DNA from 2 places in the Cupriavidus sp. 09_S30 genome. Region 2 is predicted to be linked to the other one. Evidence: riboswitches for the same ligand, from Rfam matches in the RefSeq annotation. Region 2 holds a riboswitch; the other holds the start of a gene.
The links. Region 2 has a riboswitch for ZMP and ZTP ahead of glyA (serine hydroxymethyltransferase). Riboswitches for the same ligand answer to the same signal wherever they lie in the genome.

Region 1: it holds a riboswitch for ZMP and ZTP, as region 2 does, so the genes downstream of both, AC1Z3O_RS30690 (LysE family translocator) here and glyA (serine hydroxymethyltransferase) in region 2, are expected to answer to the same signal.

The regions. Positions count from the first base shown of each region.
Region 1 is NZ_JBXOWI010000002.1:2,343,094-2,357,413, reverse strand. Features, by position in the region: gene AC1Z3O_RS30735 (ATP-binding protein) at 1-55, shown strand, start outside; gene AC1Z3O_RS30730 (SRPBCC family protein) at 88-492, shown strand; gene AC1Z3O_RS30725 (LysR family transcriptional regulator) at 714-1,637, opposite strand; gene AC1Z3O_RS30720 (MFS transporter) at 1,849-3,159, shown strand; gene ttdA (L(+)-tartrate dehydratase subunit alpha) at 3,207-4,106, shown strand; gene ttdB (L(+)-tartrate dehydratase subunit beta) at 4,103-4,711, shown strand; gene AC1Z3O_RS30705 (tellurite resistance TerB family protein) at 4,877-5,392, shown strand; gene AC1Z3O_RS30700 (LysR family transcriptional regulator) at 5,307-6,191, opposite strand; gene AC1Z3O_RS30695 (hypothetical protein) at 6,435-7,712, shown strand; ZMP/ZTP riboswitch at 7,937-8,020, shown strand; gene AC1Z3O_RS30690 (LysE family translocator) at 8,041-8,673, shown strand; gene AC1Z3O_RS30685 (alpha/beta hydrolase) at 8,806-9,765, shown strand; partial or broken gene AC1Z3O_RS30680 (MFS transporter) at 9,837-10,001, opposite strand; gene AC1Z3O_RS30675 (RBBP9/YdeN family alpha/beta hydrolase) at 10,084-10,632, opposite strand; gene AC1Z3O_RS30670 (Lrp/AsnC family transcriptional regulator) at 10,751-11,206, shown strand; gene AC1Z3O_RS30665 (helix-turn-helix domain-containing protein) at 11,506-12,489, opposite strand; gene AC1Z3O_RS30660 (fumarylacetoacetate hydrolase family protein) at 12,613-13,326, shown strand; gene AC1Z3O_RS30655 (polysaccharide deacetylase family protein) at 13,351-14,229, shown strand; gene AC1Z3O_RS30650 (MFS transporter) at 14,288-14,320, shown strand, end outside.
Region 2 is NZ_JBXOWI010000001.1:639,369-653,688, forward strand. Features, by position in the region: gene AC1Z3O_RS03025 (hypothetical protein) at 1-1,657, opposite strand, end outside; gene AC1Z3O_RS03030 (pilus assembly protein) at 1,654-2,295, opposite strand; gene AC1Z3O_RS03035 (PilW family protein) at 2,292-3,302, opposite strand; gene AC1Z3O_RS03040 (hypothetical protein) at 3,299-3,718, opposite strand; gene nrdR (transcriptional regulator NrdR) at 4,315-4,782, opposite strand; gene glyA (serine hydroxymethyltransferase) at 4,933-6,180, opposite strand; ZMP/ZTP riboswitch at 6,304-6,405, opposite strand; gene ybgC (tol-pal system-associated acyl-CoA thioesterase) at 6,524-6,928, shown strand; gene tolQ (protein TolQ) at 6,925-7,608, shown strand; gene tolR (protein TolR) at 7,629-8,066, shown strand; gene tolA (cell envelope integrity protein TolA) at 8,087-9,238, shown strand; gene tolB (Tol-Pal system beta propeller repeat protein TolB) at 9,436-10,716, shown strand; gene pal (peptidoglycan-associated lipoprotein Pal) at 10,732-11,241, shown strand; gene ybgF (tol-pal system protein YbgF) at 11,258-12,019, shown strand; gene queC (7-cyano-7-deazaguanine synthase QueC) at 12,199-12,882, shown strand; gene AC1Z3O_RS03095 (YeeE/YedE family protein) at 12,921-14,036, shown strand; tRNA gene AC1Z3O_RS03100 (tRNA-Lys) at 14,104-14,179, shown strand.

The DNA.
Region 1 (14,320 bases), on a different contig from region 2:
ACTGGACTGGCCAGCCCATCCGCCAAATTGCACTCATCGCCCTGGTGAACTATAGTCATCCGCATTGCCAACCACACTGCTGGGACTATGAAAATCACCGTTGAAACCACCGTTGCAGCCCCGATTGAGAAGGTGTGGCGTGCCTACACGACGCCGGAAGACATCAAGCAATGGAACGCCGCTTCCGACGACTGGCACACGACGGCCGCCACGGTCGATTTGCGGGAAGGCGGCGCCTTTTCCTCGCGGATGGAGGCGAAGGACGGCAGCATGGGATTTGACTTCGCCGGAACCTACACGAAGGTCGTTCAAAACAAATTGATTGAGTATGCCTTCGGCGACCGAAATGCTCAGGTCGAGTTTCTCGACACGCCAGAGGGTGTCACGGTGCGCGTGAGCTTCGACGCGGAAACGCAGTATCCGGTCGAGCAGCAGCAACAAGGTTGGCAGGCCATCCTGAGCAACTTCAAGCGGTACGTCGAATCGCACTGACGATGCACTGGCAACGCATTCGACGTTGCACGAAGCGCCCGTAGCCCGCTTTGGCGGGCTTTTCTTTTGGGGCTTTGATGATCTGTGGGGGCTTGGGGTTCTGGGTGCGCTGGCTTTCCTCACTGCGGCTGGCGATTGCCGCCCCCGCTGTGCGCGAGAGAGGGAAGGGCAGAGGCGGGAACTGTTTGAGTTGAAAATTAAACTCCGCGCGTGCTCAAAGGCTACCAATTCGACCGGTCCTGGCTCGGGCTGTCGGCGTGATGGCTCAGGAAGCTCCGCAGGTGTTCGACGAAATACGAGACCTTGGCGGACAGGTTCAGTCGCTCCAGATAGACGGCGTAAATGTCCGCGGGCGGGGTGTCGTAGTCGGCAAGTACCTGAACCAAACGGCCGCTGCGCAGGTATTTGGCGACATCCCACTCCGCGCGCATCAGGATCCCGTGCCCTTCCAGCGCCCAGTTGAGGGCCACTTCTCCGTCGTTGGTGCTGAGCCCGCCGTGCACCTTGACGGTTTCCGTCTGCTTCCCGCGGGTCAGCCGCCAATTGCCATAGGCGGTCTCGTTCTGCCGCAGCACGATGCACGCATGCTGCGTGAGGTCGTGCGGGAATAGCGGTTCGCCCGCGGTGCGCAGATAGGCCGGTGACGCGCAGAGCAGGCGCCGGTTAGGCGCGATCCGCTTGGCGATGAGACGGGAGTCGGGTAAGTCGCCGAAGCGGATCGATACGTCGATCGCTTCGTCCGGCAAGCTGATCGGGCGGTCCGTCAGTTGAAGCTGGACTTCGACGTCCGGATAGGTCTTCGAGAAAGCCGAAATGGCCGGGCCGATATAAGAGCGGCCGAAGCCGAGCGGCGCATTGACGCGCAACAGTCCTTTCGGCGCCGCGCGGTTGCTCGACACCAGCCGCTCCATTTCGTCGATGTCGCTCAGGATGCGCATTGCATTCGCGAAATAGACCTCCCCCTCGTTCGTGAGACTGATCCGTCGCGTCGTGCGGTTCAACAGTCGCACTCCCAAGCGCTCTTCCAGTTGCGATAGGCGCCGCGATACCGCGGGCGGCGTCAGGTTCAGTTCACGCGCCGTCGAGGCAAGGCTCCCCTGCTTCACGAGCAGGCAGAAGAAGGCGAGCTGGGAGTCGGAGTCCATTAGTAAAAATTTTGCAAGGATGTATTAACTCTACATCGATTCATCGCTGAACTGAAGCGAATAACCTTCGATCACGCCCAATCAGCCAGTGCTGCCTGCTACCAGCGCGACTGACAAAAGAGCTGAAAAGGCTGCGGGAGAGTGAGGGCACCGAGGCCGACAAGCCGCGTTCCCGCACCGATCGGGATTTCATCGATAAGGAGACACCCCTATGCAAGCGGACATCGAGAAGCGGACATTGCGCCGCATCAGTTGGCGCATCGTGCCGTTCATCATGCTCTTGTACTTCATCGCCTACATCGACCGGGTCAATATCGGCTTCGCCGCCCTGACGATGAAAACGGACCTCGGTTTTACCGCGTCGATCCTCGGTTTCGGCGCAGGCATCTTCTTTTGGGGTTATTTCCTGTTCGAGGTGCCGTCCAATATCGTGCTTCACAAGGTGGGCGCGCGCCTCTGGATCGCCCGCGTGATGCTGACGTGGGGACTGATCTCGGCCGGCATGGCCTTCGTCCAGGGCCCGACCAGCTTCTACATCATCCGCTTCCTGCTCGGTGCGGCCGAGGCAGGATTCTTCCCCGGCATCATCCTGTACCTGAGCTACTGGTTCCCCGCACGTCACCGGGCCGGCGTGACGGCGTTCTTCATGGCCGCGGCGCCGATCTCCACTGCCCTCGGCTCACCGCTCTCTGCTGCGCTGCTGGAAATGAATGGCGTCATGGGCCTGGCCGGCTGGCAGTGGATGTTCATCCTCGAAGCGATTCCGGCAGTCATCCTTGGCGTCGTGGTCTTCTTCTACATGACCGATCGCCCCGAGCAGGCAACCTGGCTGAAGGACGACGAACGTGCCTGGCTGGTCAAGGCCATGAGAGAGGAGGCCGCCGGCAAGGGGCATCACGGTAGCCACGGCATCCTGCGCGGCCTCGCCGACCCGCGGGTGCTCGCCCTTGCGCTGATCTACTTCGGCACGTCGGCCGGTCTCTACACACTCGGCATCTGGGCGCCGCAGATCATCAAGCAATTGGGCGTTTCGTCCATCACGGTCGGCTTTCTCAACGCCATTCCTCCGATGGTTTCGGTCATCGCCATGGTCCTGTGGTCCCGCCATTCCGACCGCACCGGCGAACGCACCTGGCACGTCATCCTGGCCTGTGTCGCCGCCGCAGTGGGCCTGGTGGTCGCGGCAAGCGCCAACAGCATCGTCGGGCTGATCGCCGCACTTACGCTCGTCAATGTGGGCATCAGTTGCGCCAAGCCGCCCCTGTGGACCATGCCGACGGCGTTCCTGTCCGGCGCGGCCGCCGCGACGGGCATTGCCACCATCAATTCGATCGGCAACCTCGGTGGCTTTGCCGGCCCCGCCATGATCGGCTGGATCAAGGACCAGACGGGCAGCTTCGCGGGCGGACTCTATTTCGTCGCAGGCCTGCTCGTGCTTTCCGCTGTGCTGACTCTCGTACTGGCCTCTTCGCAGAAGCCGGAGGCGACCGCGCCGAACGAGCCGAACGCGACAGTTCACTGAACGCATTGCACCCCCAATAACCCCCCGCATATCACAAGGAGTACCACATGGACACCGAAGCAGCAGTCCAGTCCCTGACGGACACCATGGCCAAGTTCACTGCCTACATCGGCAAGCGTCTTCCCACGGACGTCAAGAAGAAGCTCGCCGAACTGCGCACGATGGAAACCAATCCGCTGGCGAAGTCGATCTACGATTCGATGGCGGGCAACCAGGAAGCCGCGGACAAGCTCGATCGCCCGAGCTGCCAGGACACCGGCGTCATCCAGTATTTCGTCGAGGCCGGCGCCAACTTCCCGCTGTTGGGCGAGCTGGAAGAGATCCTGAAGGAAGCCACCGCCGAGGCCACCCGCATGGGGCCGCTGCGCCATAACGCCGTCGAGACCTTCGATGAAAAGAACACGGGCACCAATACCGGTACCCAGATCCCGTGGCTGGACTGGCGCATCGTGCCGGGCCTCGATAGCTGCACCATCGACGTCTACATGGCCGGCGGCGGCTGTACGCTGCCGGGCGCGGCCAAGGTCCTGATGCCAGGTCAGGGTTACGAGGGGGTCGCGGAATTCGTGATGGATGTCATCACCGAGCGCGGCGTCAATGCGTGTCCGCCGCTGCTGGTCGGCGTGGGCGTGTCGACATCGGTCGAGACGGCTGCGCGGCTTTCCAAGCTCGCGATCATGCGGCCAGTCGATTCAAAAAGCGCAAATCCTCGTGCGGCGCTCATGGAAGACCTGCTGGAGCAGGGCCTCAACGAGGTCGGCATCGGTCCGCAGGGCCTGACAGGAAACAACAGCGTCATGGGCGTCAACATCGAATCGTCCGCCCGTCATCCGTCGACGATCGGCGTGGCCGTCAATACCGGCTGCTGGGCGCACCGCCGCGGCAAGATCCGGATCAACGCCGACATGTCCTACGAAATCATTTCCCACGAAGGAGTCGTTCTGTGAAGAAAATCCTGACTACCCCCATCAAGGACGAAGACCTTGCGAGCCTCAACGTTGGCGATGTGGTCTATCTCACAGGACGCCTCGTGACCTGCCGCGACGTGGCGCATCGCCGCCTGATCGAACAGGGGCGCGAGCTTCCCGTGAATCTCGAGGGCGGCGCCATCTTTCACGCGGGCCCGATCGTCCGCAAGAAGCAAGACGGCGGCTTCGAGATGGTGTCGATCGGCCCGACGACCAGCATGCGGATGGAGAAGTTCGAGCGCGAGTTCATCAGGCAAACCGGCGTGAAGCTGATTGTCGGCAAGGGCGGCATGGGACCGGAAACCGCGGCAGGTTGCCAGGAGAACGTGGCCGTGCACGCGATCTTTCCCGGTGGCTGCGCCGTGCTGGCAGCAACGCAGGTGGAGGAAATCGAAGGCGCCGAATGGCAGGACCTTGGCATGCCGGAGACACTCTGGATCAACCGGGTCAAGGAATTCGGGCCGTTGATCATCTCGATCGATACCAAGGGCAATAACCTGATCCAGCAGAACAAGGCCGAGTTCAACGCGCGCAAGGCACCGATCCTCGAGCGGATCAGCAAGGAACTGGGCTTCATCAGGTGATCCCGGCCCCCGCATCAGGAGGCGAACCGGCCTCTTGATGCGGCGAGACCACATCGTTACTTCGGTTTTTTCGAAGCAGCAGTCAACGATACCTTGGTTTTTATCGGGCCATTCAGGGCCGACACTGTGCGCTCGTTCAACACTTCCTTCCGAAGGAGCAAGCGAATGCGCAACTACCCCCGAAACAGCCCGCAAGCTGCGGCTCGAATCGTCGCCCTCGTGCAGATCGCGGACGGACACGTCTGCTGTTCCGAAGACAAGGCCCTGGACAAGGTCGATGTCGCACGCGAGCTAGGGCTTCATCCTCGCGAATTCAAACGCATCGTACAGACGCTTTGCGAGGACTACGTACTGGGCACCATCCACACGGGACAAGCGCCAACGCCCGTTTCTGAGTCCGTATTTGCCGCCCTGATGGCCGAAATCGACGAGCCGCACCTGCAACGGACCTTGCTGCGCGTTTGCCTGGAGGTTGTGAACGCCGACGGGCATTGGGCAGATGGCGAAATGGCAGTGTTGGCAGCGGCACTCAGGTATTGGCCTCTAGCCGCAGAGCATGGCTTCCATACCATGAGCCCCATTCCGCGCGAGCTGCTCAGCGCCGTGCGGCGGCCAGCACTTGCTGGGCAAGCGGGTGATGCTGGCCACGCTGCGACTGAATGCCGAAGATCTCCTCTGTGACGCCTTCCGAACGGCCGAGCCACTGGAGACCTTGCAGTAATGTCAGCTCTCCGGCGCGCAATTCGCTGACCGGGAACACGCCCATGCCGCGCGCGGCGAAGATCGCCATCAGTGCACTATCGGCGAACTCACCAACGATGCGTGGGCGGATCCCTTCAGCGTCGAACCAGGCATCCAGCTTTGCTCGCAGCGCCGAATGCCCGATGGGCAGCAGCACCGGTAGTTCGGCAAGGCAATGTGGAAAGGGGGGCAAATCCTGGCGTGCTAGAGCCAGAGAGAGCGGCTCATACCAGTCCACGGGCCACTCCGCCAGGCGCTCGCTGGTCAGGCGAAGATTGGCGTTGTACGGCGCCGGCTGTCCGGCCAGCACCAGGTCGAGGCGATGCAGGGCCAGGGCGGAAAGCAACTGCTCGTAGTTTCCCTCATGACAAAGCAAGCGCAACGATGGGGTATCCAGCACGGGTTCAAGAATCGCGTGCGCGGCTAGCTTGGAAATATCGTCAGAAAGTCCGACGGCGAGCCGCGCGATCTTGAGGGTTGCTGCCTGGCTCACTTCCTCTGGTATCAGCCGCCCGATCCTGAAGATCTCTTCGGCCCGGATGAACGCCGCTTGGCCAGCCTCGGTCATGGTGACGCCGCGGCCGGCTGGCTTGAGCAATTGATGCCCCATCGACTTTTCCAGTTCGCGGACCTGCGCACTGACCGTCTGGACTGCGATGCCCAGCCGCTCGGCAGCCCGGGTGAAACCGCCTTCCTTCACGACGACCCAGAAGTAGTGTAGGTGACGATAGTTAAGCACTTCCGCGCCCTTGCTTCACCAAAAGCGAACTGTCATTCAGGCTATTGCTGTTTTTTTCGAATTTCAAGATCGCGGATCATGGTGGCATGCGTGAGTTGGCGACCACGAAGTCACGATGTGGTCCGAAGACGACTCCGACCTGCCGCTGTCTGATTTGTGTGTCCGGCATCGGCAAGCCGATAACCCATCTATCTCGCGGCGCAATCGACCTGGGGCCCCGAGCACAGCGCCCAAGGAGTGCAAATGGCCGAAATCCAGAAAGAATGGCAATGGAAGCTTAAGAGTTCGGAGCAGCGCTATGCGCCCATCACTGCGCCTCACCTGAGCGGGAGCGGTGGCGGAAGCTTCATGAAGGTGCAGGATTTTTCCTTAGTCCTGGGCGGACCGCTGTTCCAGCTACTAAGACGAGCGCGCTTGTCCGACGATGCCATGACCATGGTGCACCGGCGCGTGATTGTTATCTCGCTTCTAGCCTGGCTGCCACTTTTGGTTCTTTCCGCGCTGGAAAGCCATCTGTTCGAGAACAGCGTAGCTGTACCCTTCCTGGCCGATATTGAGGTCCACATCCGCTTCCTCGTCGTACTGCCGCTACTGATCGTCGCGGAGTATGTGGTGCACCAACGCATGTGTCGCATCGGCCATGCGTTCCTGGAGCGAAAGTTGGTTCCCGAAGCTGCAATGCCACGGTTCAGTGAGGCCATTGCATCGGCTTTTCGCCTGCGGAACTCAGCGCTTGCCGAGGTGCTCCTGCTCGTAGTGGTCTACGGTGTCGGTGTGCTAGTCGTCTGGCGTCAATATACTGCCCTCGACACAACTACCTGGTATGGGTTGCCGTCCTGGGCCGGCGCCGATCTCTCCCTCGCCGGCTTATGGTACGGCTATGTGAGCCTGCCGATTTTCCAGTTCCTGCTGGTGCGCTGGTACTTTCGGCTGCTTATCTGGATGCGGTTTCTCTGGCAAGTCTCCCGCATAGATCTCCAACTGATTCCCACTCACCCGGACAGGGTCGGTGGCGTGGGATTCCTTTCCAATACGATCTACGCGTTCGCCCCGCTGGTTCTCGCGCATGGCGCCATGCTTGCGGGCCAATTTGCCAACCGAATCGTCTTCCTCGGCGCGGAGCTACCGGATTTCAAGATGGAGATCGCGGCGATTGCTATCTTTCTCCTGTGCATTGTGCTCGGCCCACTACTGGTATTTTCCCCACAGCTTGAGCGGACGAAGCGGACGGGCCTCGGAGAGTATGGCGTGCTTGCGGCAAAGTACGTGCGCCAATTCGATCTCAAATGGCTGCGGGGCGGGGCACTTGGCGATGAGTCACTTTTGGGCAGTTCTGATCTTCAGTCGCTGGCAGATATGAATCACAGCTATGGAGCCGTCCGCAACATGCGTCTTGCACCATTCGGCCGCGACGCTATCCTGCTGCTGGCAGCTTTTCTACTCGCTCCCATCGCACCGCTTCTGCTGACCTTGATGCCCCTTGAAGACCTCCTGAAGCAACTGTTTGGCTTGATGTTCTGAAATGTTCGGCTCTGAGTTAAACATCAACCCGAAGGAACACGGTGCCTTGGCTGTCATGCCCCACACGGGGCCACTATTGCTGAATTCGTGGCCTCAACGAGGTGTCGACGCATGGCAAGGGAGTCGGGCGATACCATGGTTGGTGATTCACTGCTGGCGGGCGCAGTTCCCCCATCCCATACGTGGCCTTGGTCCTCGTGGAAACAGAAGACGTGCTAGGATCTCTGCACTCATGTGACTGGCGCATACAGATAGGGCACTATCGGGGAGCGTGAGGTTGTTGGCCGCCGCGCGCCTGGGCATTACCTACTATCTTTGGAGATGGGTTATGCCTGATTTCACGCAATTGCTCATGTTCGCTCTTGTGGCGTTGGGAATGGTGTTAACGCCGGGGCCGAACATGATTTATCTAATTTCCCGCTCAATTTGCCAAGGTAGACGCGCAGGCCTCATTTCGTTGGGAGGCGTTGCTCTGGGCTTTGTGTTCTATATGCTCTGTGCGGCATTCGGAATCACGGCTTTCGTATTTGCGGTACCTTACGCATACGACACGCTTCGCTTTGGCGGCGCTTTGTACCTTCTGTATCTTGCCTGGCAAGCGGTCAAACCGGGCGGGCGGTCCGCGTTTGCAGTGCGCGACCTACCGGTCGATACCCCGAGGAAGCTCTTTGGCATGGGGTTTATCACTAACCTGGTGAATCCCAAGATCGCCGTCATGTATCTGTCTCTGCTTCCCCAGTTTATTACGCCAGGACACGGCAGTGTTCTTACCCAATCGCTGGCGCTCGGCAGCGTTCAGATTTCGATCAGCCTCGCTGTGAATGCACTGATCGTCGCGACAGCCGGATCGATATCTATCTTCCTGTCAGGACGCCCGTCGTGGCTGTCGGTGCAGCGCTGGCTGATGGGAGGCGTTCTGACAGGTCTGGCGGTGCGGATGGCATTCGAATCCAGGAAATAGCAACGACCCGCATCGGCGTACGTCTTCCCCTGCGTCAAGGAAGGTCTGCACAACGCGGATTCATGCTGGCCTTCCACGCCCCCAACAGTTGAGTGATCGCCCCGGATACCGCGTTCCGCACATCATCTACCGATGCCCCAGGCAAGCTACAAGACGGAAACCTATTGGAAGCAGTACCAATCGTTTTTTCCCGCACATGCGCGAGTCACCGCCGCCAACAGCCCGAATGAAGAGCGGCTCCCCTGGAAAGGAGCATCGATCCATGTTGATCGATTTCCCTGCGTTGCATCGCCGCTGACGGTGATCGTAGTGCATGGAGGTGGAGGGTATGGCCGGCTGTTCGCGCCGATTGGCAAGCTGCTGCACGGCGCCGGCTACGAGGTAATAGCTCCGGATCTACCGGGATATGGATTGAGTCAGGCGCCTGCTTCACTGGTTACTTACGAGGCGTGGACCGACTTGCTATGCGATCTGGCATCCATCGAATACCGGAACACTGGGCGGCGCGTAGTGTTGTGCGGCGGTAGCCTTGGTGGCTATCTGGCTTACCTGTGCGCGGCGCGAATGGGTGGCGGCCCGATTGCTGGCGTGATCGCCACGACCCTTGCGGATCCGCGCTCGCCGCTGGTGAAACGGCAGTTTGCCCGCAATGCGCTGGTGTGCCACGTCATGATGCCCCTGTTGCCCTTCTGCGCCCCTCTGATCGGCGGACTGAGACTGCCCGTGAAGTGGTTTACCAAAATGGGCGCGATGTCGAACGATCCATCGCTGAACCGGTTCGTTGCCGAAGATCCTCATGGCGGCGGCGTACGTGTGCCGGTCAACTTCATGCAGTCAATTTTCGCCGTGCGGCCGGACATTGAGCCTGAGGACTTCGACTACTGTCCTCTCCTGCTGGCACACCCCGAAAACGACCGCTGGACGGATTTCGAATCGAGCCGGCAGTTCTTTGACCGCATCAAGGGCGAGAAGAGATTGGTGATGCTGGAAAACTGCGGTCACTTTCCGGTGGAGGCGCCAGGCATCGCCCAATTGGAACAGGCTTCGATTCGATTCCTGCAGGAGATTGCCAGCAACCGATCGCGCGCGTGACCGCGTGACATTGGTTTGTGGTGACGAGGTCAGCGGCGCATCACTGCCCACTGGTGGCCGGTCATGGCTGGCAATACCCCTTGTACCAGCAGAAATCCCATCAAGGCGATGTTGATGGCCAGGGAGATCATGCCGGCGCGCGCGCTCGACACCGAACCCGTCGTGGTGTTGGTCACAGGCGTATTGGTGATGCCCAGGCCCGCGCCAGCCAGCAGGCAGCCTGGCGGCACGGTCAGCCTCCAGGCCCGCAGACGATGACATCGCTCCTACGTTGACGTCCCAAAGTTGCGACCAGATATTCGCTCGCGAGATTGCCTGTCAGGTAGGTGCGCTCGCATCAAAATGCTGCAGGAGCCGGTATCCCTCAGCCCAGTCATTCAGTTGGCTGGCGGCATTCAAATGTCCGCGTGCTCCGACGTCGAGAAATTCGCTACCCCATGTACTGGCACAGGACTGTGCATAACTGATTGCTGCATAGGGATCGTCGTTGCTTGCAACCAAGATACTGCGAAAGGGCAATCTTGCTGACGGTACGGGCGAGAACCCGATGCTGAAGGCGCTGGGAAAGGCCGATGCCGATGGGTCTGGAACAGCTACGAGCAGTGCCCCTCGAATGGCGGCGGCGTAACGCGTGGCCCAATGCACAACCGCGAGGCACCCGAGACTATGAGCGACGATGATCGTATCAGGACCGAGAGCCGCCACTTCGCGATCGATTGCCGCTACCCATTCGTCGCAGACCGCGTGATCCCAGTCTTCCACCTTCATGCGGCGCCAGTGCCCCGGCTTCGCAGCCTCCCAGACACTTTGCCAGTGTGTTGCTCCCGAATTGCCGTGACCAGGCACGATCAGAACGCGTCGACTCATGTTTAGCCCCCCTGAATGAGTATCCAGTGTAAAAGCCGATGGTCTCTGCCAGAATAGCCGAACCAATGAAATCGTTGCCCACGGGCTTCGAATGCACGGAATTGAGGGGCATGCACGAATGAAACCTAAGCAGGTGGAACTGGATCGACTCGACTGGCGCATTATCGAGGCGCTGCAAACGCATGCGCGCGTGACGAATACCGAGCTAGGCAAGCAGATCGGACTGTCGCAACCAGCTGTCAGCGCCCGGATCAGGCGACTCGAGGAGCAAGGCGTGATCGAAGGTTACTCGGCAAGAATCAACGCCGGGCTGATCGGTCGTGATATCTCCGCGCTAGTCCGCATACAAACGAGTCATGCGCAGATCGCGAAGTGCCTGAAGGCCTTTGCGGCGATGCCTGAGATCATCGAGGCGCATCGCATCACGGGCAGCGACTGCTTCATTGTTCGTGTGGTAGTTGAAAGAATGAAGCAGCTGGAAACCGTCATCGACGCGCTGGCCAGATTCGGACCTGTGACGACCTCGATCGTACTGGCAAGCTACCCGCCCAAGGCGATTGGTGAAATCAGGTAGTACATCAATATGGATGTACTCCTGTCACGGCACCGGTGGCCAGCCCTGCGTCTATCGTGCGCTGCGCGATGGCACGCGGCTCGCCGTGACCGCAATCTCAACCAGCCATCCGGGCGGCACTAGCCGGACTACTTCCGAGCGCGTCCGTGCAGGTACGTTGGGTTGCTTGTCCGTGCCGAAAAACTGGTTATAAAGCCGGGAAGATACACGAGCGTGCTGCGCGCTCCGACCGGTATCGTGCAGGCGTCACGAATTGACGCGCTCCCTCCTGCGTTCCAACCGCTGTTTGACAGTTGGGCCTACTCAACCCAGATGCGCGCGCCCACGCCCTGGAATTGGCGTCGAAATGCCAGCGGCGTCGACCCTACGATCTGCCGAAACCGCCTGGCAAAGTTATTCGGTTCGCCGAATCCCGTGCTTTGCCCGATTTCTGCGGCGGAAGCGGATGTGAAAACCAGCAAGCTCTTTGCCCGCTCAATCCGCCTTTCAGTCACCAGTTCCAGAAAAGTCTTTCCGGTTTCGTTCTTCAGGAGGTGGGCCAGGTGGGTTGCTGACACATGACTGGCTTGCGCAGCATCGCCCAGAGTCAGTTCCCCGGAGAGGTTGTCAGTGATATAGCGCATGCAGCGAAGCACGGATTGCTTGTACGGCTGCAGATGTCGTCCGCTAGCCTCGCAACTACGGATCTTGTCGCCATGGCGTCGCCATACCATGCCAATCAGGTTTAGCAGGTGGCTGCGGATCAACAGGTTGCTGGCCGTGTCGCCACTCGGCGATTGCAGCGCCTCTTGTGCCATGCGCTCGCAAAGCTGCTGAAGGTAATGCGTGTCCAGATCATCGAATTGAAAATCCAGGCAATGCTGAAACCGGAAGGGGGCGAGTTCTGGCGCGTGCGCAAGAGGCACGTCCGAGAGCGCGAAAACGTCAAGATTAAGTGATGGCAGCAAGTACTCCTTGCTGATGTTGATCACGTAGAACTGGCCGTCCGCTGGATTCGGAATGTAGTGAACAACGAACGGTAGCACGAAGCTTATCGTGCCGGAGCGAATGGGACGCTGCTGGTCCCCGATGTAGTGAGTGGACTCGCCCTGTATGTTGACGTAGATCTGGAAGTACTCGTGACGGTGCGGTACCGGATTCGGCAGACAATTGCTCTGATCGTGGATGCCAAAGTAGGCGCTCTGCGCCCGGGCCGCCATGGTGTAGTTCCGGATGGAAGCGCGCTTTTCGCCGTTGTGGTGCAGGGGTGGCAGCGGGTCGTTCGAGGGATGCGCCTGGTGCATGGGAAAGGGGCAAAGGATCGCAAGGATTGCACATTTTTTCGCAAGCCTGTGCATTGAGACTGAATGACCTCAACTCTAAACTCTAGCCACTCCGTCAGAACATCTTACTAAGAGACAATCCATATGCCTAGTACCAGTGCAGACAACATCGCGCAGTCGACCGAGATCCTGAGCGTTGCCCCAACCTTCCTTGATATCGTTGACAGCGACCAACGCTTCCAGGTGCGGCGCGTCTATTGCGTGGGGCGTAACTATCTTGCCCATATTCGGGAGATGGGGGAGGGCGACGAACGCGACCCGCCATTCTTCTTCCAGAAGCCGGCTGATGCCATTGTCACCGATGGGCGCGTCCCCTATCCGACGTTTACCGAGGACTTTCAGTTCGAGTTTGAACTGGTCGTCGCCATCGGCAGCGAAGCGGTAAGCGTGTCGCCGGACACGGCATTGAACCATGTCTTCGGCTATGCCGCAGGTCTTGATATGACACGGCGGGACCGCCAGCGCGAATGCAACAAGCGCGGCCTGCCGTGGGAACTGGGGAAGTCATTTGACCATTCGGCGCCATGCGGTCCCATCCATCCCGTAACGCAGGTCGGCCATCTCCGTTCGGGGACACTTAGCCTGGCGCTGAACGGGACTGTGCGACAGGACTCTCTGCTTGAGAAGATGATCTGGAACGTCCATGAAATCGTAAGCGAACTGTCCAGGCAATACCGCCTGCTTCCCGGCGACCTGATCTTCACCGGCACCCCCGAAGGCGTCGGCGCGGTGCAGCGCGGTGACAGGCTCACTGGCCGCATTGAAGGACTCGCCCCCTTGCAGGTCGAGATTGTCTGAGTACCACGTCAACGGAAACACACCATGAAGCCCCTTGAACGCATCTCGTATTCGGCTATTTCAGAGCGTCCGGCCTTGACGTTGCCGGGCGGCAAGCGCCTGGCTGTCTGGGTTATCGTCAATGTCGAGGAGTGGGATATCAACGAGACCATGCCGCGCACGGTTCTCACGCCTCCCGCCGGCGGCTCGCCGATGCCCGATATCCCGAACTGGGCCTGGCACGAATACGGCAACCGCGTCGGCTTCTGGCGCATGCTGGACGTCATCGACGAATTGGGGATCAGCGCCACGCTTGCCATCAACGGCTCCGCGATCGATGCGTACGAGCCTATCGCCAGGGCGGCGAAGGCGCGCAACTGGGAGTTTATCGGTCATGGCTTCGGGCAGCGCAACATGCAGAAGGTGCCCGACGAAGCGATCGACATCGCGAAGACCACCGAAGCCATTCGCGCCTATACCGGCAAGCGCCCGCGTGGCTGGCTTGGCCCGGGGCTCACCGAAACTTGGAACACGCCGGACATCCTTGCAGAGCAAGGCTACGAGTATGTGTGCGACTGGGTGCTCGACGATCAGCCGGTGGAACTGATGACGCGCGATGGCGGCCGCATCGTGAACGTACCCTACACGCAAGAGTGCAATGATGTAGCGATGATGCTGATTCAGCATCACAAGGCCAGCGAGTATCGCGACCGCGCGATCGACCAGTTCGAGCAGCTCTACGCTGATGCGAAGAGCTCGGCCCGCGTGATGGCGCTGGTTGTGCATCCGTACATCATGGGTGCGCCACACCGCCTGCGCTACTTTCGGGAGGCGCTGGCGCACATCCGGGCGCGCGACGACGTCGCCTTCCTTACTGGGGAAGAAATCCTCGATTGGTACAAGGCGGCACGACTCGACCTATAGCCGGCCAGAGCTGCCGGCAACCCGAAAAAAATCTCGCTTGACGAGAAGGAGACACCAAGTGAATTCCTCGACATCGGCCAATCCGCTGACC
Region 2 (14,320 bases):
CGATGGCCCACAGGGTATAGGTGATTTCCACCGTTGCCGGCTTGCCGGGCAGGGTTGGCGGACCGGCAAGGCGCGAGGCCTGTGTCACCAGCAGATGTGCCTGCGGGCCAAGCGCCTGCCCGGTGCGAATGGGCATGGCGCGCAGGCCCGGCCTCAGGCTGCCGGAGGACTCGCCGCGCCGCGCCGTCACCAGGTAGGCGCGTTGGCCTCCGGTGCCATCGACGGAGACGATGGCGAGGTGCGCAGGCCCTGCCGGCAGCAGGCGATGCACGCGCTCGCCGGCATGCGGCAAGTCCAGCCGCCAGCCGCTCGGCTGCGCGGCTGGCAAGCCTGGCGTGCCCGGCGCGGGAGGCGCGGAAGGGGCGCGCAGCACGACGGCGCCACCTTCCGCCAGGTCGGCCTCGACGGGCGTGGCGGGCATGGCCCTGCGTTGCGCCAGCGGGCCGGCGTCGAATACGGCGTGCACGCTGGAGCCGCTGCCGTAGATGGCGAGATGTCCGCCCGGGGCAGCGAAGAGCAGCGGAGGCGCCGCTTCCTGCAGCTCGCCGCCGCCCGGGCGGCCCGCGCCGGCAGTCGGGGCATGCAGGCAGGCGGCGGCGTGCCTGCGGTCCGGTCCGGTAGCGAGGTCGGGCAGGTCGAAGCGCCATAGCTGTGCGGCCGCATCGACGGCATAGGCCGCCCGGGCAATGCCGGCGGCATCGTTCAGCACGCTCGCCGCCAGCAGCGGGGAAGCGGAGACGCCGCCCGCGCAGGCTTGCGCGGGCAGGGGCAGGACGATATCCGGTGCGTCCGGGTCCAGTGGCAACAGGGCGAGGCCGGGGCGCGGCACGCCGCGCGGGTGGGCGATGGCGCTCAAGGCGTGCCAGCGTGGCCGCAGCGGGTCGCCCAGCGCCAGCGCGCGTACCGGCCCCGCCGCGGACAGCGGCAGCGCGGGCGAGGTCTCGCGCACCAGCAGCACCGGGGGAGGTTCGCCAGCGGTGACGCGCGAGATGTCGAGCACGTAGATGCGGACTCCTGGCGGTGGCAGGGTTTGCCGGCGCGGCGCTGGAGGGCCGTTGCCCGGCTGGGCCAGGCCGTGGGCGTCACGCATCTCTCTTGTGGTCATGCCGCAAAGCAAGACCGTGCGCCAGGTGCCGTCGCCCAGCCGGACATCGGCGGCTTGCGGACGCGGGCAGGGGTTGCGCGGATGCCGTGGCATGCCGCCAGCACCGGTGCCGGCCGGCGCCGCGGTCGTCATGACTACGGCGCCGCTGGCTGCGTCGAGGGCTTGGATCTTGCCGTCGGCAGTGCCCAGCCAGATCAGGGACGGGCGCTTGCTGTGTTGCGCGCGAAAGGCAGCATGTCCGGGTTGGCCGGGCATCCAGGGTGGCGCCGGCACGAGCACTGCCGCTGCGAGATCGCGCAGGTCAGTCAGCTCCGGGCGGAGGCCAGGCAGGCTTGCCTGCCACCGCACAGGAGCGGGGCCGGCGGCGCCATCCGCGGGCAGTGTCCGAGCCACCAGGCGGTCGGTGGCCTCGATCAGGATGACGCGCTCCAGCGCCGCGGTTGGCCCGCTAGCATCGTGCGGCGCCGCCGCGCATGGAGAGGCGGCCAGGGCCAGCGCGGTGATTGCTGCGATCGCGCCGATTGCGGCGCGCGCGGTGTCAATGGGGCTCATGGCAGGAACTCGCTTTGCAGCACGACGCGGCCCAAGCCATGACGGCCCACGCCGATGGCGGTGATGCGCAGGCGTGGCGCGGAGGGCTGCTGCGCATAGCTGGCGTTCAACAGGCTGTATTCCGGAGATTCCGGCAGCAGTTCGACCAGGTACCGCGGTGGCAGGGTGGCGCCGGCAGCCCGCGGCGGCAGCAGAGGCAGCCTGTTGCCGGTGATGTCCCCGAAGGCGACGCCGAGCGAGGTCACCGGCACCTGCCCATGCAGCCAGGCCAGCCAGGGCGGCTCGCCTTTGCCGTCGGGGCGGCAAAGGCCGCGCTGCGCACCGCTGCCGCACCGGCCCGGCGCGGGCCAGTCGGACAGGCGCACGCTCACGCCGGCCGCAGTGTCCCGCAGCGCCTTCGTCATGTCGGCTTCTGCGTCCTGCAAGGCGGCATCGGCCGCGCGCAAGGCGATTTCCCGTTCCAGTTGCAGCGTGACAAGCTGCCGTCCCGATAGCAGGAAGGACAGCAAGGCGACGGTACAGGCCGCGCTCGACAGCAACAATACGGCAGTGAGCAGCAGGGTCGAGCCGCCGCGGATGGTTGCCGCACCGAAGCGTTGGCGCGCGCATCGCGCCGGCGGGATCGCTGGCGTGCTCATGGCACATCGGCGTTCGCCGGGTTGCGCAGGTGAACGGTGGTGGCGAACACCCTGCGCACCAGGCCTGGGTTGGTGTCGGGATGGAACAGGATGTCGCTGCCCTCGGGTGCGGCCGCGTCCTGCGCGCGGCGCGGCAGAAGGGGCAGGGCATCGGAGGTGCCGGCGCCGGGCAGTGGCCGCTCGCCGCGCAGCACCATGGCCACCTGCACCGCGCGGACTTGTGTCCAGGACGGGGCGCCGGGCCGTTCGAGCTCTCCGGCACGAAGATAGTCGTCAATGACGCCGTCGCCATCGCGGTCGACGCCGTAGCGCAACTGCATCGTCTCCACCCCGCGCACCAGGGCGCCGGACGTCCAGGCGCCGGCTTGGGCCATGCCGTTGCGGCGGGTGGGATAGCGGCACAGCAGTTGCGGTTCGCCATCATTGCCCAGGCCCACATACAGCAGGTTGGCCGCGGCATGCCCGGCAACGGCGGCGCCGCCATCGTCGACCGCCTGCGCGGCCAGCGGATAGCCGCTGCAATCGATCATGGTCCGGTCGGGGACGGTCGGATCGGCGGCCATAGCACTGCCGCTCATGCGCACCAGCATGGCGTCGCTGGCGACCACGCCGCGTCGTCCACAGGACAGTGCGTTGCCGATGGCAGGCTGCCCGCAGTCGTCGCGGCCGCTGAGCGCCGGCGGGGCGCCAGCCGGAAGGGCGCCGGCCTCCGTCGGGCGCCAGCCCGCATGGCGGACGAGGTGCGCGACCATGGCGAGCGCGCGTTGCCCCCGCTCCTCCAGCAGGATGCGGTCGACCGCCAGGCGGTAGGCGAGCTGCAGCGCGTGGAAGGCGATGCCCGCCAGGCCCAGCACGAGCAGACCGAGGACAAGGCCGACCATCAGTTCGACCAGGGACATCCCGCGCGTATCCGGACGCCGTCCGCGCCTGCCACTGCAAACGCGGCCTTCAGGCCGGACGCACGGTGGCCGGCGTGCCAATGCGCGGGTGCAGTCGTCGCGGGTCAAGGCCGGCTCCACAGCGCCACGGCCGCTTCGCCATCCGACGCCCCGGGGTGGATGGCGGGCAGCAGCGCGACCGCCAGCCGGCGGCCGGGGTGACAGACCCGGCCGTCGAACCGGTCGCAGTGCATCAGTTGTGTCTTGCGTTCGGCCGCCGACTGCCGGCCGGCCAGGACCTCGTCCGGGCCATTCGCCTCGGCCAGTTCCGCTGCGGCGCGCGTGGCCGCGCCCAGCGTCTCGTAGTGCCGCAAGGCGTCGACGGCGAGCGGCGCCAGCGTGGCCATCGGCATCAGCGCGATGCCGGTGAGCGCGAGCGCGACGAGGCTCTCTGTCAGCAGGTAGCCTCGATCGAGCTGTGCGATGGGCGTGATCCGCCGGGGTTGCGGGCGGGCGCCGAGAGCGGCAAGCGGGGAAGCTGGCATGGCAATCTCCATCGGCTTGGTATCCGCTCAGGATAGGGATCGGCGTGCGGGCCGATGTGCCAGCCTGTAAAGAGATTGCTTAATGATGTTGCCGACTGCCTGCGCGAAGGGCAGGCGCTGGCAACCACGATCTGCCGGCCTCTTTGTCGATGTCGCGTGCGTGGCGGCATTGCGTCCTTGTCCTAGGCGGCGTCAGCCTTTGCACCCAACAACCATACGACATCCCCCTTCGGGGGCTGCCGGTCACTTTTCTTTGCGTTCTGCAAAGAAAACTAACGAAAAGAAAGCAGACCCTGCCGGGGGCAGAGCAATAAGGCTCGCTTGGGTTATCGCCAGCCGTCGTGGGCGTGTCGCCTCTGCTGGTCGCTGCCGCGCCCGGTGCTTAAGTGGTCGACGCTGCCAATGCCGAGAGCATGGATGGTTGGGCCCCTGATGCCGGGCCGCCGTGGTAGTTAGACCATCCTGCCGTTACCGAGGCTGGCCGCCACTTCCTACTAATCGTGGCTGGTTTCGTGGTGGGCGTGTTGGCACCGCCCTCCGGCGCCTTAGCCAGGGCTAGCTTTCTCGTGAGACGCGCTGTTTTCGCTCGGCGGCGCCTAGAGCTTGCGGTTCGGGCCGGCCGAGATTTCCTCCAGCACTTCCCTGAACTCTGATACATCCTCGAAGCTCCGGTAGACCGAAGCGAAGCGGATATAGGCGATCTTGTCGAGCTTGCGCAGTTCGCGCATCACCAGTTCGCCGACCTGGCTGCTCAGCAGTTCCTTCTGTCCCAGCGACAGCAGCTTTTCCTCGATGCGCGTGATGGCGTCGTCGATGGCCTCGGCCGAGACGGGGCGCTTGCGCAGCGCGGTGCGCATGGAGTCCTTGAGCTTGGCGCGGACGTAGTCCTCGCGCGAACCGTTCTTCTTGACGATGGCGGGAAAGAAGAGCTCGATCCGCTCGTACGTGGTGAAGCGGCGGTCGCAGGATTCGCAGCGGCGCCTGCGGCGCACCGTGTCGCCGTCCTCGGACATGCGGGTGTCAAGCACCTGCGTATTGGAATGACCGCAGAAGGGACATTTCATGCCTGACCACCTTGGGATGAGAAAACCTGCCGCGCCGCGCGTCTTGTCATTCTGTCATGGCGCGGGGGCATTGGGGAGGGGGCGGGCAGCGCCGGCAGGCGCCGGCCCGCACCTGGCGCCGCCCGGGGAGGGCGGCGCGCCGAGGTCTCGTCAGCCGTAGACCGGGAAGCGGCGGGTCAGCGCGGAGACCTGTTCGCGCACGCGCGCGATGGTGGCCTCGTCGTGCGGGTTGTCCAGCACGTCGGCGAGCAGGTTGGCCACCTGGCGGGCTTCGTCTTCCTTGAAGCCGCGGGTGGTCATGGCCGGCGAGCCGATGCGGATGCCCGAGGTCACGAACGGCTTTTCCGGGTCGTTCGGGATGGCGTTCTTGTTGACCGTCAGGTGGGCGTCGCCGAGGATCTTCTCGGCTTCCTTGCCGGTGATCTTCTTGGCGCGCAGGTCCACCAGCATCACGTGGCTCTCGGTGCGGCCCGAGACGATGCGCAGGCCGCGCGCGATCAGGGTCTCGGCCAGCACGGCGGCGTTCTTCACCACCTGTTCCTGGTAAGCCTTGAATTCCGGCGTCAGCGCTTCCTTGAAGGCCACGGCCTTGCCGGCGATGACGTGCATCAGCGGGCCGCCCTGGATGCCGGGGAAGATGGCCGAGTTGATGGCCTTCTCATGCTCGGCCTTCATCAGGATCACGCCGCCGCGCGGGCCGCGCAGGCTCTTGTGCGTGGTGGTGGTGACGAAGTCGGCGTGCGGCACCGGGTTCGGGTAGACGCCCGCGGCGATCAGGCCGGCGTAGTGGGCCATGTCGACCATGAAGTAGGCGCCGATGGACTTGGCGACGCGCGCGATGCGCTCGAAATCGATGCGCAGGGCGAAGGCGGAGGCGCCGGCGATGATCAGCTTGGGCTTCTTCTCCTGGGCCAGCGCTTCCAGCGCGTCGTAGTCGATGTCTTCCTGGGCGTTCAGGCCGTAGCTGACTACGTTGAACCACTTGCCGCTCATGTTCAGCGCCATGCCGTGGGTCAGGTGGCCGCCTTCGGCCAGGCTCATGCCCATGATGGTGTCGCCCGGCTTGAGCACGGCGAAGAACACGCCCTGGTTGGCCTGGGAACCGGAGTTCGGCTGCACGTTGGCGGCTTCCGCGCCGAACAGTTGCTTGACGCGGTCGATGGCCAGCTGCTCGACGACGTCGACGTACTCGCAGCCACCGTAGTAGCGCTTGCCAGGATAGCCCTCGGCGTACTTGTTGGTCAGCTGCGAGCCCTGGGCGGCCATCACGGCCGGCGAGGTGTAGTTTTCCGAGGCGATCAGCTCGATGTGATCTTCCTGGCGCTGGTTTTCCTTCTGGATGGCGGCGAAGAGTTCCGGATCGATCTGGTCGATCGTGTAGCGGCTGCGTTCGAACATGGCGGGATTCGTCTTAAAAAAAGGGGATCCGACTTGAGCTTCGGGGGGAGGGCGCGCGGGGGAAGGCACATGCGACCAGCACCGGCGGGACTTCCGACCGGCGCAGGGCGCACCCTGCTTCCCATTCGCTGCCCAGGCGAGCGGCAGGCGTTATAAACTACACGCCAGAGACCTTGCGCTTCCTCGTGGTAGTGCCCACTGACTTCGCCAGTCGCGCAAGATGGAATGGTTGGCGCGAGTTTACGCGAGCCGCGGGCCGGCCGCAAGACGCCTGCCAGGCACTGTGGCTGCGGATACAAGGGTTTACGTCAGGGTGGGGTTCGGCTCCGCTACAATCGCGGCCATGACGAACTTTGTCTGGACCCTGCGCGTGTATTGGGAAGATACCGACGCAGGCGGCGTGGTCTTCTACGCCAACTACCTGAAATTCTTCGAACGTGCCCGCACCGAGTGGCTGCGCGCGCTTGGAGTCGGCCAGCAGTCACTTGCCGACGAAGCGGGCGTAGTCTTCGTCGTCAGAAGCACGGCAGTGGAATACAATGCGCCCGCCCGCCTGGACGACCAGGTCGAGATCCGTACCCGGATTGAACGGGTTGGCCCGGCCTCGGTCCAATTCGCCCAAGAAGCGTGGCGCGGGGAGTTGTTGCTGGCGACCGGCGCCATCCGCGTCGGTTGTGTAGATAAAGTCACGTTCCGTCCCGCCCCCATCCCCGCCCCCGTCCTCGCAACCATCAAGACCGCCCGATGAATCCCGTGTCCGTCACGCAAGACCTGTCGATCATTACGCTGGTGCTTCACGCCAGCCTGCTGGCGCAGGCCGTCATGGCGCTGCTGCTGGTGATGTCCCTGTTCTCGTGGACCTATATCTTCCGCAAGCACTTGGCGCTGCGTTCCGCGCGTAGCCAGACCGAGGGCTTCGAGCGCGATTTCTGGGCCGGCGGCGACCTGCAGGCCCTCTATAACAGCGCGGTCAACAACCGTCACAACACCGGCGCGCTGGAACGCATCTTCGAGTCCGGCATGGGTGAATTCCTCAAGGCACGCGAGCGCAGCAACGACGCCGGTGCGCTGCTCGACGCGGCCCGCCGCGCGATGCGCGCGGCCTACCAGCGCGAAATGGACGTGCTGGAGTCGCACCTGCCCTTCCTGGCCTCGGTCGGCTCGGTCAGCCCCTATATCGGTCTGTTCGGCACCGTGTGGGGCATCATGAACGCCTTCCGCGGCTTGTCCAACGTCCAGCAGGCGACCCTCGCCTCGGTGGCGCCCGGCATTGCCGAGGCGCTGGTGGCCACGGCCATCGGCCTGTTCGCCGCGATTCCGGCGGTGATCGCCTACAACCGCTACGCGACCGAGATCGACCGGCTGGCGATCCGCTTCGAGAGCTTCATCGAAGAGTTCCTGAACATCCTGCAGCGCCAGACGCGCTGACGCCAGCAAGGAGCCCAGCTATGGCAGCCATCCAGCGTCGCGGCGGTTCGCGCCGTCGTGCCAGCGCCGAGATCAACGTCGTGCCGTATATCGACGTGATGCTCGTGCTGCTCGTCATCTTCATGGTGGCCGCGCCGATCGTGAGCCCGGCCGTGGTCGACCTGCCTTCGGTGGCCAATGCCACGCCGCAGCAGAAGACGCCGCCCATCGTGGTGACGGTCCACGAGGACGGCAAGCTGACCGCGCGCGGCAAGGACAATGCCGGCAACGCGTTCGACCGCCAGCTCGACAAGCCGGGGCTGATCGCCTTTGTCAATCAGCGCCAGAACGAGAACCCGGACCAGCCGGTGGTGATCGCTGCCGACCGCTCGGTGCGCTATGAAGCCGTGCTCGACGTGATGTCCGACCTGAAGGCCGATGGGGTCAAGCGCGTCGGCCTGATGGTGAAGTCCAAGTAGCCAGAGTCAGCCCGCCGTCGATGAAAAAGGCCGCCTACCCTTACCAGCCGGTGCAAGAGAAGGGAACCCTGCGTTCCTTCCTGCTGGCCCTGCTGATGCACCTGCTCCTGGCGCTGGTGTTGTACTTCGGCGTTCACTGGCAGATCAGCACACCGGCGGGCTCCGAAGCGGAGCTTTGGAGTGCCGCCGACCTGACGCCCGAGCCCGCGCCTGCGCCTGCGCCGCCACCACCGATGCCGGTTGTGCCGCCGGCGCCGGTGCCGCCCGCGCCGGCTGTGCGCCAGAAGGCGGAGGAAGAGGCCGACATCGCCCTGCAGCAACTGAAGCGCCGCCAGGCCGAGGCCGCGGTGCGCGAGGAAGCGCGCAAGCAGGCGGAACTGCGTGAGCGCCAGGCGCGCGAAGAGGCCGAGCGGCAAGAGGCCCAGCGCAAGGAAGAGGCTAGGAAGAAGGAGAAGGCGGCGCAGCAGCAGGCCGCCCAGCTCGCTGCCCAGCAGGAGCAGCAACGCAAGGAACAGCAGCACAAGGAAGCGGAAGCCAAGGCGAAGGCCAAGGCGGATGCCGATGCGAAGGCGAAGGCCGAGGCAGCTGCCGAAGCAAAGGCGAAGGCCAAGGCGGATGCCGAAGCGAAGGCGAAGGCCGAGGCTGCTGCCGAAGCGAAGGCAAAGGCCAAGGCGGATGCCGAAGCAAAGGCGAAGGCCGAGGCGAAGGCCGAGGCGGCTGCCGAAGCGAAAGCGAAGGCCAAGGCGGATGCCGAAGCGAAGGCCAAGGCCGACGCGGCTGCCAACGCCCAGCGCCGCGGTGAGCTCGCGCGCCTGCAGGCCATGGCCGCGGGTGCCGGCGGTGGTGCCGGCGGTGGCGGGGTGGGCAGCACTGCCGGCGCGGGCGCCGGCAGCGGCGGCAAGGCCTCACCCGGCTACGCAGATCGCGTGCGCCGCCGCGTCAAGCCGAACATCGTCTTCACCGAGGATATCCCCGGTAATCCGGCCGCCGTGGTGACGGTGCAGCTCGCGCCGGATGGCTCGCTGATGTCCGCCCGCTTGAGCAAGTCGAGCGGCAATTCATCCTGGGACAACGCCGTGCTGCGCGCGGTGGAGCGCTCCGATCCGCTGCCGCGCGACGAAAACGGCAAGGCGCCGAGTAACTTCACCATTACGTTCCATCCCAAGGATTGAGCGGCACCGGCGACCATGAATTGCAACATAATGCAACTATCGAAACAGGGCGCCGGATCCACGGCTACGATGATAGGTTGCCTGACGCAGCCGGCTGCGCACATGCAGCACGCTATTGCCAGTGTGCTGCGCGCCACGCCGCGCAACGCCGTGCGCCGGCTGCGCCCCATGAATCTTGATCTTGATTGAGGAGCAGCATGCGAAAGCTTTGGGCCCCAATACTGCTGTCCGTGACGCTGGCATTCACCGCCGGCGGCGCGCGCGCACAGCTCAACGTCGAAATCACCGGGGTTGGCTCCAGCCAGTTCCCGGTGGCCACCGCCAATTTCCAGGGTGAGGCGCAAGCCCCGCAGAACCTGACGGCGATCATTCGCTCCGACCTGCAGCGCAGCGGCCGCATCCGCAACGTCGACCCCGGCGGTGCCACCGTGGCCGAATCCGCGCAAGTGGATCTGGGCAGCTGGAAGGGGCGTGGTGCCGACGCCTTCGTCGCCGGCAGCGTGACGCCGTCCGGCAACGGCCAGTACGACGTGCGTTTCCGCCTGTATGACACGGTCAAGGGCCAGAGCCTGGGCGGGCTGGCCTTCAACGTCAACCAGAACCAGCTGCGCCTGACGGCGCACAAGATCGCCGACTACATCTACGAGAAGCTGCTCGGCGAGCGCGGCGTGTTCGCCACCCGGCTGTCCTATGTGTCGCGTGTCGGCAACCGCTACCAGCTGCTGATCTCGGATTCCGACGGCCAGAACCCGCAAGTCGCGCTGACCAGCACCGAGCCGATCATCTCGCCCTCGTGGTCGCCGGACGGGCGCCGCGTCGCCTATGTTTCGTTCGAGGCCAGGAAGCCGGTCGTCTACGTGCACGACCTGGCCACCGGCCGCCGTACGCAGGTGGCGAACTTCAAGGGCAACAACAGCGCGCCGGCGTGGTCGCCGGACGGCCAGCACCTCGCCCTGGCCCTGTCGCGCGACGGCAATACCCAGATCTACCTGGTCAACGCAGACGGTACCGGCCTCAAGCGCCTGACCCGCAGCAGCGCCATCGACACCGAGCCGATGTACTCGCCCGACGGCCGCAGCATCTACTTCACCAGCGACCGTGGCGGCGGCCCGCAGGTCTACCGCATGCCTGCCGATGGCGAGGCCAGCGGCACGGCCCAGCGCGTGACCTTCAAGGGCAACTACAACGTCAGTCCGCGCATCTCGCCGGACGGCAAGCAGCTCGCCTATATCACGCGTGCCGGCGGCTTCAAGCTGCAACTGCTGGACCTGGCCACTGGCGATGTCAGCTCGCTGACCGACACCAGCAACGACGAAGCGCCGAGCTTCGCGGCCAACGGCAAGTACATTCTCTACGCAACCCGGGTGGGCGGCCGCCCGGTGTTGGCGGCGGTGTCCACTGACGGGCGTACCCGCCAGGTTCTGTCCCTCCAGTCCGGCGAAGTTCGCGAGCCGTCCTGGGGTCCCTTCATGCAATAACAGGAGTGTTCTGCCATGTCCCAAATGATGACCAAGACTCTCGCAGTCGCAGCGCTGCTGGCGCTGGGCGCGTGCAGCTCGGGTGTCAAGCTCGAAGACACCGCCAACGCCGGCGCGAACAAGGGCGCGGCAACCGATGCACGCGCTGTGGCACCGGTCGACGTGAGCCGCGATGCGCTGAACGACCCGAACAGCCCGCTGGCCAAGCGCAGCGTGTACTTCGACTTCGACAGCTACTCGGTCAAGCCCGAGTACCAGGGCACGCTGACCGAGCACGCCAAGTACCTCGGCGGCCATCGTGACCACAAGATCCTGATCCAGGGCAACACCGACGAACGCGGCACCAGCGAGTACAACCTCGCGCTGGGCCAGAAGCGCGCCGAAGCGGTGCTGCGCTCGCTGTCGTCGCTGGGCGTGCCCGAGAGCCAGATGGAAGCTGTCAGCCTGGGCAAGGAAAAGCCGAAGGCGACCGGTCACGACGAATCCTCGTGGTCGGAAAACCGCCGCGCGGACCTCGTCTACTGATCGGACGGTTCACACCATGAATGCACGCGTCTCCAAACTGTCCTGGCTGGCCGCGCTGTCCTGCGTCGGCCTGCTGTGCGCCGCCGGCCAGGCGCGCGCCGGCGTCTTCGATGACGACGAGGCCCGTCGCGCCATCATGACGATGCGCGACCAGTTCAACGCCTTCCAGGCCACGGCCTCGCAGCGCATCGACCAGACCAGCCGCGTCCAGCTCGACATGCAGAACCAGCTCGAGGGCCTGCGCCAGGAAGTGGCGCGGTTGCGCGGGCAGAACGAGGTACTGCAGAACCAGTTGGAGACGCTGCAGAAGCAGCAGAAGGACTACTACGCGGATCTCGATGGGCGGCTGAAGAAGTTCGAACCGCAGCAGGTGACGGTGGAAGGCAAGGAAGGCGTATCCCAGCCGAACGAGAAGCCGGAGTACGACGCCGCGCTGCAGCGTTTCCAGGGCGGCGACTTCAAGGGCGCCGGCCAGGCCTTCTCGGCCTTCATCAAGAAGTATCCGCAGAGCCCCTACCTCCCGCTGGCGCAGTACTGGCTCGGCAATTCGCTGTATGCCCAGCGTGACTACCGCGGTTCGACCAGCGTGTTGCAGAACATGGTGCAGGCCAATCCCTCGCACCCCAAGGTTCCCGATGCGCTGATCGTGATCGCCAACAACCAGCTCGAGTCCGGCCAGAAGGCGGCCGCCCGCAAGACGCTGGAGCTGGTGGTGTCCAAGTATCCGGGCACCGAAGGCGCGCAGGTGGCCAGCAATCGGCTCAAGACGCTGAAGTAGGCAGGGTCGGTGGCTGCTGCCGCCGCACCGACGGATGCCCTGATGGAGCCCGCGCTGGTCGCGGGCTTTTCTTTTGCCTGCGTCCTGGCCCCGCCGCCGAGGGGTAAGGTGCCGAGGCAGGCTAAAATACCCGGTTACCCCAATCCGCAGATCGGCGCCGCCAGCGCCGGGCACCCATCATGACCAAACGCGCCATCGTCCTGCTTTCCGGCGGCCTGGACTCCGCCACCGTGCTCGCCATGGCACGCGACCAGGGCTTCGAAACCTATGCCCTGTCGATGCGCTACGGCCAGCGCCATTCCTCCGAACTCGAGGCGGCCAAGCGCGTCGCCGCCGCCCTCGGTGCCAAGCGCCACGAGATCATCGACCTGGACCTGCGCCGCTTCGGCGGTTCGGCCCTGACCGACGACGCGCTCGAGGTGCCGACCGACGGCGCCAGCGAGGGCATTCCCATCACCTACGTGCCCGCGCGCAACACCATCATGCTGTCGCTGGCGCTCGGCTGGGCCGAGGCCGTGGGCGGGCGCGACCTTTTCTTCGGCGCCAACGCGGTGGACTATTCCGGCTATCCCGACTGCCGGCCGGAGTACGTGGCCGCCTACGAGACGCTGGCGAACCTGGCCACCAAGGCTGGCGTGGAAGGGGAACGCTTCCACGTGCACGCGCCCATCATCCACATGAGCAAGGCCGAGATCATCCGTGAAGGGAACCGCCTGGGCGTGGACTACGGCCTGACCGTCTCCTGCTACCAGGCCGACGACGACGGCCGCGCCTGCGGTGTCTGCGATTCCTGCCGCATCCGCCGCGCCGGCTTCGAAGCCGCCGGCGTGCCCGACCCCACCCGCTACCAGCAGGCCGGCTGAGACCGGCGCTGCGCTTCGACCTTCCCACGCCCCCGCCTATGCCCGAGATCGATCTTTCCGCGCTCACGCACACGGTGCTGCTGAGCACCTTCGTCCTGACCTTCCTGTTCGGCGCGGTCCTGCAGCGCACGCACTTCTGCACGATGGGTGCGGTGTCCGACGTGGTCAACATCGGCGACTGGAGCCGTATGCGCATGTGGGCGCTGGCGATCGGCGTGGCCATGATCGGCACCGGCGCGCTGGCCGCGGCGGGGGTCATCGATCCGACCAAGACCATCTACACGGTGAGCAAGCTGTCGTGGCTGTCAGCGCTGGCCGGCGGCCTGATGTTCGGCTTCGGCATGGTGCTGGCCTCCGGTTGCGGCAGCAAGACGCTGGTGCGCATCGGCACCGGCAACCTGAAGTCGCTGGTGGTGTTCGTCTTCCTCGGGCTGTCGGCCTTTATGACGCTGCGCGGCCTGTTCGGCGTGGTGCGCGTCAATACGGTGGATGCCGTCTCGCTTGCGCTGCCCGTCACCCAGGACCTGCCCTCGCTGCTGGCCCAGGGCAGCGGCATTGCGCGCGGCACGCTGCAGCTCGGACTGGGGCTGGTGCTGGGCGGCGGCCTGGCGCTGTGGGCGCTGGCGGGGCAGGGCTTCCGCACCTTCGACAACCTGCTCGGCGGCATCGCGGTCGGGCTGGTCATCGTCGCCATGTGGTATGTGTCCGGCCATCTCGGCTACGTGTCGGAAGACCCCAATACGCTGGAAGAGCTCTTCGTCGGCACCAATAGCGGACGCATGGAAAGCCTGAGCTTCGTCGCGCCCTATGCCTACACGCTCGACTGGCTGATGATGTTCAGCGACAAGAGCAAGGTGCTGACCGTGGGCATCGTCAGCGTGTTCGGCGTGATCGCCGGCGCCGCGACCTATGCGCTGGCGACGCGCACCTTCCGCTGGGAAGGATTCGCCGGCGCCGAGGACGTGGCCAACCATATCGTCGGCGGCGTGCTGATGGGAGCCGGCGGCGTGACCGCGCTGGGCTGCACGATCGGGCAGGGGCTGTCGGGTGTGTCGACCCTGGCGCTAGGTTCCTTCATCGCACTGGCGGGTATCCTGGCCGGCGCGGTGCTCGCGTTCCGCTACCAGATCTGGCGTCTGGAACGCATGGCTTGAACAAGTAGGTCGCCAGCGCTTGACATTGCCTGGTGTCGATGCTTATAATCGCTGCTTCAGTTTTTCGGGGTCGTTAGCTCAGTCGGTAGAGCAGCGGACTTTTAATCCGTTGGTCGCGTGTTCGAGTCACGCACGACCCACCAGCATTTCGAAGGGCCTGTGGCGCAAGTCACAGGCCCTTTTTATTTTTCTTTTGCTGATTGATTGCCGTCTTGGCTTGTTCTGAGCCTGGCAGGCTTGCGCAGGTGCGCCGCAGGAGAATGCAGCCGGTGCCGAATGCGCGT